DNA from 2 places in the Citricoccus sp. K5 genome. Region 2 is predicted to be linked to the other one. Evidence: predicted binding sites of a transcription regulator. Region 2 holds the regulator's gene; the other holds the start of a gene.
The links. Region 2 encodes LexA, which represses DNA repair genes until DNA is damaged. Its sites were predicted from a motif close to TCGAACANNTGTTCGA; they were not measured.
Positions count from the first base shown of each region.

Region 1: the regulator LexA is predicted to act here: its motif matches at 3,211-3,226, upstream of BOSE125_RS02105 (HNH endonuclease signature motif containing protein).

Region 1 is NZ_LR732817.1:478,418-483,521, forward strand. Features, by position in the region: gene ilvA (threonine ammonia-lyase) at 1-1,080, shown strand, start outside; gene BOSE125_RS02105 (HNH endonuclease signature motif containing protein) at 1,129-3,159, opposite strand; gene BOSE125_RS02110 (GPP34 family phosphoprotein) at 3,491-4,135, opposite strand; gene greA (transcription elongation factor GreA) at 4,326-4,817, opposite strand; gene BOSE125_RS02120 (DUF4307 domain-containing protein) at 5,062-5,104, opposite strand, start outside.
Region 2 is NZ_LR732817.1:784,539-789,642, forward strand. Features, by position in the region: gene BOSE125_RS03400 (ATP-dependent DNA helicase) at 1-983, shown strand, start outside; gene BOSE125_RS03405 (hypothetical protein) at 980-1,876, opposite strand; gene lexA (transcriptional repressor LexA) at 1,882-2,625, opposite strand; gene BOSE125_RS03415 (LysM peptidoglycan-binding domain-containing protein) at 2,837-3,196, shown strand; gene BOSE125_RS03420 (Ig-like domain-containing protein) at 3,328-5,104, shown strand, end outside.

The DNA of each region.
Region 1 (5,104 bases), 310 kb from region 2:
AAGGTGCGCGGCGCCTACGTCCGGATGGCCAAGCTCTCCGAGGACGAGCGCGCTCGCGGGGTCGTGGCGGCGTCCGCTGGCAACCATGCCCAGGGGGTGGCCTTGGCAGCATCCAAGCTGGGGATCAAGGCGACCATCTTCATGCCCCGCGGCGTTGCGTTGCCGAAGTTGCAGGCCACGAAGGATCACGGCGCCGAGGTGATGCTGCACGGCAACAACGTAGATGAGGCCCTGTCCGAGGCGCAGCGCTATGCGGACGAGTCCGGCTCGGTTTTCATCCATCCCTTCGACAATGCCGACGTGGTGGCCGGTCAGGGCACGATCGGCCTGGAGATCCTCGAGCAGGATCCGGAGGTGGACACACTGGTGATGGGCATCGGTGGCGGCGGCCTGCTCGCCGGCGTGGCCGTGGCCGTCAAGGAGATGGCCCGCCGTCAGGGCCGGCACATCAACATCATCGGCGTCCAGGCGGAGAACGCCGCAGCCTACCCGCCGTCGCTGGCCGCAGACGCCGTGGTGCCGCTCTCCCACGTCTCGACCATCGCCGACGGCATCGCCGTGGGCAAGCCCGGCCAGATTCCCTTCCAGATCATCAAGGAACTCGTGGACGGAGTCGTCACCGTATCCGAGGACGCGATCGCCAATGCGCTGGTGTTCTTGCTGGAGCGGTCCAAGATGGTGGTCGAGCCCGCCGGCGTGGTGGGCGTGGCCGCGTTGTTGGAGGGCAAGCTGGCAGAACTCGGGATCGAGTCCAAGCACACCGTGGCCGTACTCTCCGGTGGCAACGTGGACCCGATGCTGATGCTCAAGGTCATCCAGTCCGGCCTGGCCGCGGGTGGTCGCTACCTGACCGTCAAGATCTCCCTGCGAGACCGTCCCGGCGAGCTGTCCAACATCTCCCGGATTATCTCCGAGACCGAGGCCAACGTCACCCGGGTGGACCACAGCCGCATCGGCGGCTCGCTCAGCATGGGGGACGTGACCATAACGATCGACATGGAGACTCGCGGACCCGAGCACTCCGAGCAGGTCCTGGGCCGATTGCGCTCCTCCGGCTACCAGCCGGTCGTGCAGCACTAGCAGGGTTCCTCTGAACGGCTCACGCATCCCGATCCTGAGGCGCCACATCTAAGCCGCCAGACCAGGACGCCAATAGAAGTTGCGGCGGGGCCGCCGTTCGGGGTCGAGGTACTGGGCCGGGATGAACCACGGGATGCCCTGGCGGACGGAGATCTCCCAGGCTCCGGCGTGAACGGCGTGGTGGTGGTGTGAGCACAGCAGTGCTCCGTTCTCCACCGACGTCGGACCGCCGTCCTCCCAATGGTGGATGTGGTGGGCTTCGCACCACGGTGCCGGAATCGAGCAACCGGGTGCCGTGCAACCACCGTCCCGGGCGGTGACGGCGCGCCTGAGCTGAGGCGTGAACAACCGTTTGGATCGCCCCACGTCCAGGACCTCGCCGCTGCCGCCCAGGACAACCGGGATCAGATCGGCCTCGCACGCAAGCTGTCGGATCGTCTGTGGATTGACGTCTCCCACGTAGGACGTGGTCGAGATCGTCCGATCATGGCGTCCCGGCGGACCCGGCGGACCCGGCGGACCCGGCGGACCCGGCGGACCCGGCGGACCCGGCGGACCCGGCGGACCCGGCGGACCAGATGGGCCGGGTGGACCGGGTGGATCAAGGACTCCGGATGATCCGCTCGAGCCGCTTCGTGGAGTCCGTTCGTCGAAGTGCACGTCATCCGCAGCGCCGAATCGGGCGAACAGGGTTTCGTAGTCGATGACCGCCATGATCTGGGGCCGGGCCCGGCTCCTGAGTCCAGGCCGGGCGTTGCCCGTCGGGTTCGTGTTCCCGGTACTGCGGCCGTCCGCGTCCATGCCCGTCTCAGGGCCGAGTCCGACCAGGGCCAGCGCGCCGGTCAAAGCACTGACGAGCCCGTCGAGTTCTCGTTGAGCGCGGCTGCGTCCGTCGAGGGCGTCAATCACGGACCGTTCAGTTGCACAGCCTGCATCACCGGTGCCCGTGCCCGTGCCGGTGTCGGTGTCGGTGCTGGTGCTGGTGCCGGTGCGATCTTGGTTTCGATTCTTCGGGTCCGTGTTGCAGTCAGAGCGAGTCGTCCGGGGGCTGGAGGCAGCGGAGACCACCGTCTTGAGAACTTCATGCTGGGCGTCGCTGGCCAGCAGTGTCCACTGATGCAGCCCCTTGCCCGGTCCGCGGTAGAACAGCCCTTGCATGGCCTTGAGCTGGGCGTCGGTCGGTTCGGAACCGTCTGGATTGACCACGGCTTCGAAACGCTGCCGCCAGTGCGCGCAGACCTTTCTCAGCGTATCCGGATCCAGATCCCGGGCCTGGGCGACGAGCAGCCGTTCACCGTCCGCGATAAGGCCGTCCACCGTTCCGGGAGCCGTGTCTGCCAGGACGGCCTCGCGGTGCGCGGAGGCGATCGTTCCCACGATCATGTCCACCGCGGCTTCGCCCAGCTCGGCTTTCTGCACCGCCTCGGACAGGACCGGCATATCGGCAGGTATCACCGTGGTTCGGTCGAGTGTCAGCGACGCCATGGTGTGAGCAGCCCGGGCCAGCAGGGCCTTCGCCTCGCGACGGTCGATCCGCAAGAGATCGCGCAAGTATTCGGCGCCGTTCCTGAAGGCACACTTTCCGGGCGGGATGCCCAACACTTCCTCTCGAAGTTGGTGTGCCTCGAAAATCCGGTCAGTGTGCCCGGCCAGGGCGGTCCGCGCGGAGTCGACGGCGCGGGCCAGCGCCTCCACGCCCACATGCAACTCCGGCAGGGACCCGGCCACGTTCTCGCTGGAGGGGGAGTCCGCATACTCTTGATTGCCCGATTCACGGTCGACGACCGACACGTCCTCGGAGCCTGAAGCTCTGACGATGTGTATGTCCCCGCCATGCGCCCCGGCTCTGCCGGAATCGTCCGATTCCCCGAAACCGTCAACCTCAGGGTTGGGACGGTCCGCATGGGCGTAGAGGCCCCAGGCAGCGCTACGGTCTTCTGCCGGGTCCTGCCGGAGGCGGGGCAATCGGTCCGCCAGCCTTGGGTCAGCCAATCGAGAGGAGAGTTCGGCGGCCAAGGCGTGGGATTGCGCCAATAGCTCGGGGAGGGGCAGCTCAGCCAGCTCATCACTGTCTGCCATGGACCCTCCCGTCCTGTGCCCTTGAACCGTTGTCCACCAGCCATGATGGAGTAGTACTGGTATTCGAACATGACGGGCGGACGAGTTAAGCGCTGAGGGCTCCAGATGTGGTCGGCACGCCTCAAGCTGGGCGGTGTGGAGGGCAGTGTGGAGGACGAGGCGGACCGAGAGTTGCGTACGCGGTTGCTCAGGAAAGCGGCGGGGACTGGGGGTGACGACCGAATGAGGGCTGGGGTCAGTACTAGGGCGAGAACTGAGGTCAGTACTGAATGAGGGCTGAGGTCAGTACTGAATGAGGACCGAGGCAGGCTGGGCCCGGGTCTGTGGATTCTCAGCCAGCGTTGGTAGCGACCGTGGCCATGGTGGACGCGGTGAAGGGGTCCACACGGCGCTTGACGGCCTCCACGGCAGGAATGTCGTGGGCGATCTCCTCAATGCGCCGGGACAGCTCGCGCCGGTCCATCTGGCCTCGGGCCGGGCCCAAGAGACCGTCGGCCACGTTGAGGGCCTTGAGAAGGCCGAGTTCCGTCGCCTCGGCGAGGGTGGCCGTGCGGTCGCCGGCGAGCACCTGACCCAACCGCTCACGCAGGGCGATCTCCGGGGCGGGGCTGGTGGTCATGAAGTGAGGCCCACCGAGGAAGCGGGACTCCTCGGTGACGATTCCCTGCCTGGCCAGGCTCCGGCCCACGGCCGTATCCGGGTCGAGCTGGGAACGGCCCACCAGGGTGGAGATCTTCTGCCCCGACATGGAGTCCAGGGCCGGCAGGACAGCATCCAGCGGGGCGTGGCCGGTCATCCCAGCCCGCACCACCGTGACCTGCGGGTCCTTGCCCTCCTGAGCGATCTCGATCGTCCCGAGCTCGGAGAGGTCGGCCAGAGCAGCCGCCGCGAGGCCATAGCGGCGGTATCCCCGCGCTCGGCCGGCCGTGCCGTAGTCCTTGTTCAGCAGGAGGAACATCTCTTCGACGATGAGCATGCCACCAACCTAACAAGGTACCGGGCTGCCCGTCGCGTCCCGCTGGCCGCCGCCTCACCCGCCAGCAGTCTCACCCACGAGAACGGCGGCGCACCGGGGAACCGGTGCGCCGCCGTCGGGAAAGCGGTGTGCAGGGAACAAGCCCTGCCGGGCGGAGCAGGCTGTCAGCGACAGGTCCGCCCCGTGAGGATCACGGCTTGTACGGCTTGGCGGAGATGATCTCCACCGCGATGTCCTTGCCGTTCGGGGCGGCATAGGTCAGCTTGTCGCCGACCTTGGAGCCCTGGATGGCGGCGCCCAGCGGGGAGCGCTCGGAGTAGACGGTGATGGAGTCCTTGTCATCGGCGATCTCGCGGTTGCCGAAGAGGAAGGCCTCCAGGTCGCCGGCGATCTTGGCCTCCACGACCATGCCGGGCTCCACCACGCCGTTGTCCTCCGGGGAGGCGCCCACCTGGGCGGTCTCGAGTAGTCGCTTGAGCTCGATGATGCGGCCCTCGTTCTTGGACTGCTCCTCGCGAGCGGCGTGGTAGCCGCCGTTCTCCTTGAGGTCACCCTCTTCGCGCGCCTGCTCGATGCGGTCGATGATCTCCTGACGGCCGGGTCCGGAGATCTGATCCAGTTCCAGCTTCAGGCGGTCGTAGGCCTCCTGGGTCAGCCAGGGAGCGCTATCGGTGTTGCTCATGGACGCGTGTCTCCTTCGAATTGCTCGTCAGCGGCCATCCGGTACGCCACTGAGGGATTGCCGGTGCTGCCGCACACATGATGCTGAGCCGCCGATTGCGGCCCGGGGGGCGATCATGCAAGAACCCCGCCGGCGGAGCCACCCGGTGTTCCACGGGAAGCCCCAGACAGGCGGGGTTGAAACGTACTACTTCTGATTCTAACGGATGTGCTTCAGATACGTCATATTCAAGGTGATGTGCGTCTCATGAGTCCTCTGGGTGCCAGCATGCGTTCACGCCGCCATTG
Region 2 (5,104 bases):
AGATGGCCCGATCCCGGATGCAGGACGTCCTGGACGTGGCCGAGCGGATGCTGGAGACCACTCCGGACACCAGTCACCCCGAAGTGCTCTGGGCGTCCCGTCCGGGCCACTTCGAGCCCGGCACCGGGTGGATCCCCGGGGACGAGTCTGCGGCTCCGATGCTCTACGTGGCCCCGCTGTCCGTGGCCGGCAAACTCCGCGAGGGACTCTTCGGCCAGGCCACGACCGTGCTGACCTCGGCCACGCTGGCCATCGGTGAGTCGTTCAACCCGGTGGCGGGATCCCTCGGTCTGATGGGCGAGGGGGCACCGGCCTGGACCGGTCTGGACGTGGGCAGCCCCTTCGACTACCCGAGGCAGGGCGTGCTCTACGTGGCACGGCATCTGCCGAAGCCGGGTCGGTTCGCCGCCCCCGAGACCTATGACGAACTCGAGGCACTGCTCAGGGCGTCCGGCGGAGGGGCCCTGTGCCTGTTCTCCTCCAAACGGGCCGCCGAGGACGCTGCCGCCGAGATGCGCACCCGGCTCGGTCCGAATCCCACGATCCTGTGCCAGGGCGACACCACGCTGACCGCCCTGGTGCGGCAGTTCGCCACGGAGGCGGACACCTGCCTGTTCGGGACCATGAGCCTGTGGCAGGGCGTGGACGTGCCCGGCGAGTCCTGCCGCCTGGTGGTCATCGATCGGATCCCGTTCCCGCGACCCGATGATCCCCTGTCCACGGCGCGGTCCAGAGACATCAGCCGGCATGGCGGCAACGGGTTCATGGCGGTCTCCGCCTCCCATGCGGCGGTCCGTCTGGCGCAGGGCGCCGGCCGGCTCATCAGGACCGCAACGGACCGCGGAGTGGTGGCTGTCCTCGACTCCAGGCTGGCGACGGAACGGTACGGTTCGTTCCTGCGTTCGACCCTGCCGGACTTCTGGCCGACGGCCGATCCGTCCGTGGTCCGCGGCGTGCTGGAGCGGCTGCGCCCCGCTGACTAGCGGATCAGCATCTCGAGGGCGCCGACCGTGCGAATGGCCCGCCATTCGATGCCAGGAGCCGTGCTCCAGGCCGGCCAGTCCACGGACCATCCGCCATCGGGCTCCTGGGCGGATGCGAGCCACCGGCGGTCCCGGGACATCACGGCCGCGGGGACCAGGCTGCCGTAGAGGTCCGTGGGGAAGGGGACCGTCCAGGGATGGTGGACCAGGTCGACCGCATGGATGCTCTCGTCCTCGGCGCCACCCTCCACGGGGAGGGAGCCGTTGGCGGACAACCGCTCACGAAGGGTGGCCAGAAATGGGCTGTCGGCCGAGCCCGTGGGAAGGCCGTCCGCTGCGAGGAACCTCAGGGCGTACTTGACCTCATAGGCTGGCAGGTCGCCGGCAGTCGCAGCCCGGGACAATCGGAGGCGGCACCAGTCCGAGGCGGCCTCAGCCCACCCGCCCGAGAACCCCGTCAGCAGGGCCGCGGCGGCGAAGCCATATGTGAGGTGCGAACCGCCGGGAACCGGTTGGACCCACGGCGCATGGGGCCATTCGAGGGAGGCCTCGGTGACGAAGGGCACGGAACCGTCCAGTCCGGAGGTCGAGGCCACCCATTCCAGTCCACAGCGCACCCAGGGGTGCTCGGCCAGATCCCATCCGGCCAAGAGGTCCAGGGCCGTCAGCGTGGAGAGCGCCTCACTCTTCGGTGACCGCACATCGGGTTCGAGGCCGTGACCGAATCCGCCGTCTGGATTGCGGTACGCCCCCAGGGCGGCCAGGACACCCTCGGTGCCGCCGCCGTGGAGCAGCAGGTCCACCCGGCGGCGTTCGAGCAGCCGCCCGTGGGTGTAGACGAACTCCTCGGCATCCGCCACGCGGACGCCCGGCGGCAGAGGCCGATGGTTCATGGGGCTCAGAGCGCCCGAAGTACCGTGACGACCTTGCCCATGACCGTCGCCTCGTCTCCGAGGATGGGCTCATACGCAGAGTTCTGCGGCAGCAGCCACGTGTGGCCGTCCCGCTGCCGGAAGGTCTTCACGGTGGCCTCGTCGTCCAGCAACGCGGCGACGATGTCCCCGTTCTGAGCGTTGTTCTGCTGACGCACCACCACCCAGTCGCCGTCGCAGATCGCCGCATCGACCATGGAATCGCCGGAGACCTTCAGCATGAACAGTTCCCCCTCGCCGGTCAGCTGACGCGGCAGGTTCATGACGTCCTCGACCTGCTGGTCGGCGAGGATCGGCCCACCGGCGGCAATCCGGCCGACCAGGGGGACCGGGACAGCATCACCGTCGGCGGCCCCGGTGTGCAGGGTCCGCACCGTCCCGCCCGGCGTGGCCGCCGATTCGGGGGGCATGACGGCGGACTCGACCACGAGGGCCAGGCCGTTCTCGTCCAGCAGGACCTCCATGGCCCGCGGACGGCCCGGATCCTTGCGGATGTAGCCGAGCTTCTCCAGCTGACCCAGTTGATGGGTGACCGATGACAGTGAGGCCAGGCCTGCCGCATCCCCGATCTCCCGCATGGACGGCGGATACCCGTGTGCGGCGATCGCAGAGCGGATGGATCCGAGGATGATCCGCTGACGGTCGGTGAGGGGCCGGACGCCGTGATCGTGATGCGGGTCCGGGGCGGGAGAGGGAATCCGGGGGGCCATTCGACCATCCGTTCTTATCGTGTCCGTCGGTCTTGGTGAAGTGTCTCGTGCTGGGTCGCTGGGTCTGACGGTACCGGAGTCACACCCTCGATTCAAAGATATGTTCGAATTTTTCTTGGCATGTCTCGAACAGGCGTGCTAGACATGACATCGAAGCAGTCGAACACACGTTCTATACGGCCCGGGGTTCCGGGAGGAGAGGCAGAAGAGCATGAGCACTGCAGCATCGGTCCAGACCCGCACGTCCGGCTCCGCCGGATTCCACCTGAACCGCCGTGGTCGTTTCCTCTTCGTGGGATTCCCCGTCATCGTCCTGGCGGCCCTGGCCGCAGTGGCCGCCGTCTTCTTCGGCGCCCACGGGATGGCGCCCGCGGCGGCCTCCGATGACCAGCCTGTTGCGGACGTGGAGACGGTCACGGTGAACTATGGCGACACCCTGTGGGCCATCGCCGGGCGCACCGCCCCCGAGTCCCCCCGCAACGAGGCCATCCTGCGCATCGGCCAACTGAATGATCTCGACAGCGGCGATCTGCAGCCCGGTCAGGTGTTGTTCGTCCCCGCTGGCGCCTGAACCTCCGCTGGCCCCGCAGAGACTGCCGCGGGATTCGTCTCCCTTCAGCCGGGCGATAGGATGGCCTGGGTCCGTAGTGGGGCGGATCCCTTGCTGATGACGGGGCACTCATGGGGAACAAGCGCAGGCAGATGAAGTCTGTGGCGACCCCGGTGGCCTTCTCCGCCGTCGGTGCCCTCGTGGCCACCGGCGCGTTCCTCTATCCCGGCTTCGACACCGCTGACCTCGAACTGCATGACGCCGGCATCTGGGTCACCCACAACAGTGGGGGATACGTCGGCCACCTGAACCACGAGTCCACCATCCTGGACGGTGGTTTCCGGCCCCCGGTGGAGGACTTCGAACTTCACCAGGAGGACGCCACCGCCCTCATGCTGGACCCGGCGTCCGGCGCCCTGACCGCCATTGACACCACCGCCATGGTCGCCGGCGATCAGATCATGCTGCCTGCAACCCAGGATTTCGCGCTGGGCGCTGGCGTCATCTCGGCCAGCAACCCCGCAGAGGGGGCCGTCTACGCCGGGACGGTGGACCCGACGCCCCAGGTCTCGACGGACGAACCGCTCTACGAGGCCGAGGGAGCCGTGACGTCGACGACCACGGTGGGTGGCGAGGTGTTCGTGGCGGACCTCGGCCGGGACACCGTGATTCGCTTCGCGGCCGAGGGTGAGCAGCCTGGTGCCCCGGTGGAAACCCGCCAGGACGGCCTCGAAGGGCTGTCCGGAATGCAGGACCCTCAGCTGGTGGCCGTGGGCGACGTTCCGGTGGTGGTGGACCCTGAGTCCGGCATCCTGTCCTGGCCAGGCCACTCCATGCAGGATGAGCGGCTGGTGGGCGCGGTGCCACAGCCGTCCGGTCCCGAGGCGGAGCAGTTGGCATTGTCCACTGAGCGGGACCTGCTCACCGTGGCGCTGTCCAACGGGGACATTCAGGCCATGAGCATCGTGCCGCCCACGGACGCCTCCGCCGGATCGACCACGCCCGCCGGTACTGACGGCAGTGTGGCGGCAACGGCCCCCGTACGGGTAGCCGGTTGCCTTCATGCCGCCTCGGCTGTCACCGGGCACTACCTGCAGGACTGTGACGGTGAAGAACAGGATCAGATCGTCCCCATCCCCGAGCTGACGGCCGGCGCGGAGCTGGTCTTCCGAGCCAACCGCGATGTCGTGGTGCTCAACGACACGACGTCCGGGACCAACTGGATGGTCCTCGACCAGATGAAGGTGGTCGCCAACTGGGACGACCTCGAACCGCCCCAGGGCGAGGGAGAGGAGACGGAGGAGGAATCCGACGAGGTCACCCAGGAGACCGCTCTGCCGGAGCGTCAGGAGGAGAACAGGCCGCCCGTGGCGGAAGATGACAGTTTCGGCGTGCGACCCGGCCGGACCACGCAATTGTCCGTCCTGTTCAATGACTCCGATCCTGATGGAGACGTCCTGACGGCCTCCCTCGAAGGTGACCAGCCCTCGGTGGGCACGGTGCAGGAGATCATCGACGGCATCGGGATGCAGATCGTCGTCCCGGAATCCGCGAGCGGCCGGGCCGCGGTGACCTATGTGGCGGATGACGGACGTGGCGGCACGGACACGGCCCAGATCTCCTTGCGGGTGGTGCCGGACAGTGAGAATCGGGGACCCACCCAGGAGCGCAAAGCGGTACTGCGCGTGCCGGCCGGGGAATCGGTGACGAGCCAGGTCTTGACGGACTGGATCGACCCGGACGGTGACGACCTCCAGCTCGTGGGCGCCCTGGCCGAGGAGCCGGATACCGTCCGGACCCGTCCAGACGGCCAGCTCACCTTCCAGGACAACACCGGCGAGGCCGGACGCCGGGACATCCAGGTCTCCGTGTCCGACGGGCGTGAGACCTCCACGGGCACAGTGCAGATCGAGGTCCTCGAACGCGGTT